DNA from 2 places in the Brenneria sp. L3-3C-1 genome. Region 1 is predicted to be linked to the other one. Evidence: riboswitches for the same ligand, from Rfam matches in the RefSeq annotation. Region 1 holds a riboswitch; the other holds the start of a gene.

Region 1 (2,406 bases):
TTTATGGGTTTCAGTCAGCGTCTCCAGATTTTGGCACAACGTTTCCGGGTTGCAGGAAATGTAGAGAATACGCGGATAAGCTTGTACCAGTTTGACCGTTTCTGTATCCAGCCCGCTGCGCGGCGGGTCGACGAAAATGGTTTCGCAGCGATAGCCCGTCAGATCAATGCCTTGTAAACGCTTAAACTGACGCACTCCGTTCATCGCTTGCGTAAATTCTTCCGCCGCCATGCGGATAATCTGCACGTTATCAATATGATTGGCGGCAATGTTATATTGCGCCGCAGCCACCGAAGGCTTGGCGATTTCGGTCGCCAGAACGCGATCAAAATTGCGCGCCAGCGCCAGTGAGAAGTTCCCGTTACCGCAGTACAACTCCAGCAAATCACCGGTTGCGCCTTCAGTGGCTTTCAACGCCCATTCCAGCATTTGAATATTCATCGCCGCGTTAGGCTGGGTGAAGCTGTTTTCCACCTGGCGATAAACCATATTCCGTCCTGCGACGGGCAGACATTCGTCTACATAATCCCGATCCAGACAAATTTTGGTTTTTGTCGCTCGCCCAATAAGCTGGAGCTGAAAACCCTGTGAGCGTAACGCGTCCCGCAGCGTGCTGGCATGCTGTCGCCATTCGTCATTCAACGCCCGGTGATATAACAGGGAAACCACCACTTCGCCGCTTAATGTGGAAAGATAGTCAATCTGAAACAGCTTCTGGCGCAGGATCGGATTGGGCCGTAATGCGGCAATCAGCAGCGGCATCAGTCGGTTAATCAACTCGCTGGCCGCAGGAAATTGATCGACCCGGATACGCTGCTTGGTCTGCTGATCGAACATAATGTGGTAGAGATCGTCACCATCATGCCAGATACGAAACTCGGCGCGCATCCGGTAATGGCTGGTTGGGGAACGGAAAACGGCCGGCGCCGGCGCATCAAACTGCGCCATCATCCCGCACAGACGTTCCGTTTTTTGTGTGAGTTGGTCGTCGTACTGATCGATGGGCAGGGTTTCTGGCGTCATGGTTTTCTCGTCTGAACGGCATCTAAAAGGGTTTTATTGGCCGGAATTGTAGGGAATCCGGTCGGGATGTCCAGTTTTGTCGCGCGAACGGTTGGTCGTGAAATGGAAGTCTAGACATCTGCGTAAGGCGATCATAGCATGGTCGTCCGGCCTCGCAATCTGAGTTAAAAGGGAATCCAGTGTGAATCTGGAGCTGACGCGCAGCGGTAAGGGTAGCCTGAACGATAGCATTTATGCAGACACTGTCTTTTGAAGATGGGAAGTCATCGCTCTTTGTTGTTCCACCATGTCTGTTTTGCATCATGGTAACAACGGCCCCAAGCCCGAAGACCTGCCGGTATACGTCGCAGTGACCATGATCATCGCGTGCTATTCATCATGGTAATGCGGCATCCTTATCTATGGTTGGATGCTCGATTCATGTTTAATAAAACCATGCTGCTGACGGCGCTCTCTGTTACAGCTTTTTCCGCCTGGGCGCAAGACAATAATTCACCGCAAGAGAATGCCGAAGAACTGGTCGTTACGGCGAACCGGTTCCCTCAACCTGTTTCCTCCGTTCTCGCGCCAATCGATATCGTTACCCGTGACGATATCGAGCGTTGGCAGGCGAAAAGCCTGACTGACGTAATGCGTCGTCTGCCCGGGGTGGATATTGCGCAAAATGGGGGGCGGGGGCAGTCAAGTTCAATATTTATCCGCGGAACCAATTCAAGCCATGTACTTGTCTTGATTGATGGTATTCGCATGTCTTCTCCGGGGGTTACCGGTAGTGTGGATTTCAATCAGATTCCGATGTCGCTGATCCAGCGTATCGAGTATATCCGCGGACCTCGCTCAGCCGTTTATGGTTCTGACGCCATCGGGGGAGTCATCAACATTATTACCGAACACGGTCAGGACGGCGGAAGGTTAAACGCGGGCTATGGTTCACATGCTTACCAGAACTATGACGGCGCCGTGCGCGGACATGTGGGCGACGATACTATCGTCAGCGTGGCGGGAAGTTATGAAGCGACCCATGGATTCAATGTGTATCCTTCCTCGCCGTCGACAATTGATAGGGATGACGATGGCTATCGCAGCAAATCCTTCTGGGGCATGCTTGAACAGCGTTTTTCCGAGAACGCCTCCGGCTTTTTCCGTGCTTATGGCTATGATAACAACACGGATTATGACCTCGCCTCCGCCTATCCGGGTAATGATAAGCGCTATTTGAATACGCGAAATTATGATGCCGGATTGAAATTCAACGAGGGAATATATTCCAGTCAGTTAATCGCCAGTTACCAAACGTACGACGATCTGAATTTCAACGATTTAATCGGGAAATATAACGGCACGATTACGCAGATTGAACAGCGTAGCCTGCAGTGGGGTAAC
Region 2 (2,406 bases), on a different contig from region 1:
ATCCCCCCCGCCACTGTTTGATGACCGCGCCATCGCGCGATTTTGTACAGTCGAAACGGGGCGACAGCGAGGTGGCGAAATCGGAATAATGAAATTCATGGCCGCGCAGAATCTCGCCCCGCGCCGCCAACAGCGTGTCGGTCAAGGCCTGAGCCTGACAGTAGCCAAAGCGGGTCAGCCGTTTTCCCATCCGGCTTTCACCGGGCAGAATTCCGCTCATGCGATGCCGCCGGCCGCCGGCGTCCGTCAGCCCTTCCCCCAGATACATCAGTCCGCCGCATTCGGCGTACAGCGGGATATTGCGCCGATGCGCATGCCGTAACGCATCGTGCATCGCGGTATTGGCCGCGAGTTGCGCGGCATAAATTTCAGGGTAACCGCCGCCGAGAAAGATCATCTGACAGTCGGGAAGCCGGCGGTCATGGATCGGACTGAAGCGTTGCAGGCGCACCCCCGCCTGCTCCAGCAGATCGAGATTGTCCTGGTAATAGAAATTGAAGGCTTCATCGTCCGCCAGCGCCATCGTCAGACCTTCGCCCAGTTCAGGCGCGGATAAGGCGGGTAATTCGCCGTCGGGGGGCCGAACGCCGGCGCACAAGGTCAGCAGACGATCCAGATCGAGGGTTTCTTCAATCTGCATCGCCAGTTTCCGCCAGCGGCTATCATCATAGGCCTGTTCCCGCGCCGGGATCAGACCCAGGTGGCGGGAAGGCAGTTCGGTGTCGGTCATGACCGGTAAGCGGCCCAGCACCGGAATACCGCAATAGTGCTCAATGGCGCGACGCAGTAATTGATAGTGCTCCACCGAGTTGACGCGATTGACAATCACGCCGGCGATAGTCAACGCGGGGTCGAACTGGCGAAATCCCATCACGGTTGCCGCCGCCGACGTGGATACCGCCTTGCCGTCCACCAGCAACACCACCGGACAGCCGAGCTGTTTAGCCATGGCGGCGGTGCTGCAATAGTCAGGGTCCGTGCCGTAGCCGTCGTACAGCCCCATAGCCCCTTCGATCACCGCCACGTCGGCATGGCGCATACGCTGGTTATACAACCCGTTAAGCGTCGCCGCGGGAAGCATGAACGCATCCAGATTACGCGACGCCACGCCGCATACCGCGCTATGCCAGCCGCTATCCAGATAGTCAGGCCCCACCTTGAAGGGCTGCACAGACAGCCCGCGCCGCATCAACGCCCGCAAGATACCGAGCGTAACGGTGGTTTTGCCGCAGCCGCTGCCGGTGCCGGCGATAACAAACGCGGTTTTATTTCGCCTCTGGCCCGCTGGCGCGTTCTTCTGCTGTTCTTTTACACACGGCATAAAAAATCCCGACGTCATCGGTCGGGACAGGTAATGTCACAGGGTGCGCAAGAGCGGCGTTGCCGCTGCACGCATCGGATGACAACCCGCTTCCCGCCGAAGGAGTTGAATCTGTCATCATCAGGTCGGTCTTCTGGCTTAGCGTCATCCTTCCCCGAACCTTCCCAATCGCAGCGATCAGTGGCTTTTTACGGGGTCGTCGGCATCACAGCAGCGGGGGCTGCGGGGGAATTTCACCCCCTTCCCAGTTGTCATGCAGCATGACAACATACAGAATCGATCGTCGTTTTCCGCGTTCGATTCTAACCTGACAACATATGGTTATTATTTCTCTACATACCCTGAACCATTACAGCCAATATAATCTTTCCATTCACAAAAAAATGGCTGAGTTTATTTTCTTTAAGGGAATATCTTGCCGCTCGATAGCAAAATATTGTCCTTTCTCCCGGGCTAAAACGCGGCTTTGCTACCTGATTGCCGCAACGGGCAATAACAAAATATAGTCATTGCCAATGACTATACCGAACGGCGTTACCGTTTAGCCATAAATGGCTAAAGCGGAGAGAACCAATCTGCATCATACTGACTTCTGAAGTCGATCCTTTGATATCGTGCATAAAATGAAGAGGAAAATCACAATGCAAAACATACGCGGCTTTGCCGCTCTGGATTCAACCAGCCCATTGGTTCCGCACCAGTTTGTCCGCCGGGATCCGCGAGAAAACGATGTGGTGATCGATATCATCTATTGCGGCGTGTGCCATTCAGACATTCATATGGCGCGCAACGAGTGGCATATGAGCCAGTATCCGATTGTTCCGGGACATGAAATCATTGGGAAAGTCGTCAGCGTCGGTAAAGCGGTCGATCGCTTCAAAGCAGGGGACTGGGTCGGCGTAGGCTGTATGGTGGATTCCTGTCAACACTGCGATGCCTGCGATGAAGGGCTGGAGCAGTATTGCGAAGAAGGCGCCACGCTGACATACGGCAGCGTCGATCGCCACGACAATCTGCCGACCTTCGGCGGCTACTCCGAGCGGATTGTCGTTGCAGATAATTTTGTGCTCAGCGTGCCGGAAGCG

The links. Region 1 has a riboswitch for cobalamin ahead of btuB (TonB-dependent vitamin B12 receptor BtuB). Riboswitches for the same ligand answer to the same signal wherever they lie in the genome.
Region 2: it holds a riboswitch for cobalamin, as region 1 does, so the genes downstream of both, JG725_RS06705 (cobyrinate a,c-diamide synthase) here and btuB (TonB-dependent vitamin B12 receptor BtuB) in region 1, are expected to answer to the same signal.

The regions. Positions count from the first base shown of each region.
Region 1 is NZ_JAEMHF010000003.1:1,858-4,263, reverse strand. Features, by position in the region: gene trmA (tRNA (uridine(54)-C5)-methyltransferase TrmA) at 1-1,023, opposite strand, end outside; cobalamin riboswitch at 1,154-1,377, shown strand; gene btuB (TonB-dependent vitamin B12 receptor BtuB) at 1,444-2,406, shown strand, end outside.
Region 2 is NZ_JAEMHF010000002.1:63,261-65,666, forward strand. Features, by position in the region: gene JG725_RS06705 (cobyrinate a,c-diamide synthase) at 1-1,321, opposite strand, end outside; cobalamin riboswitch at 1,427-1,611, opposite strand; gene JG725_RS06710 (NAD(P)-dependent alcohol dehydrogenase) at 1,963-2,406, shown strand, end outside.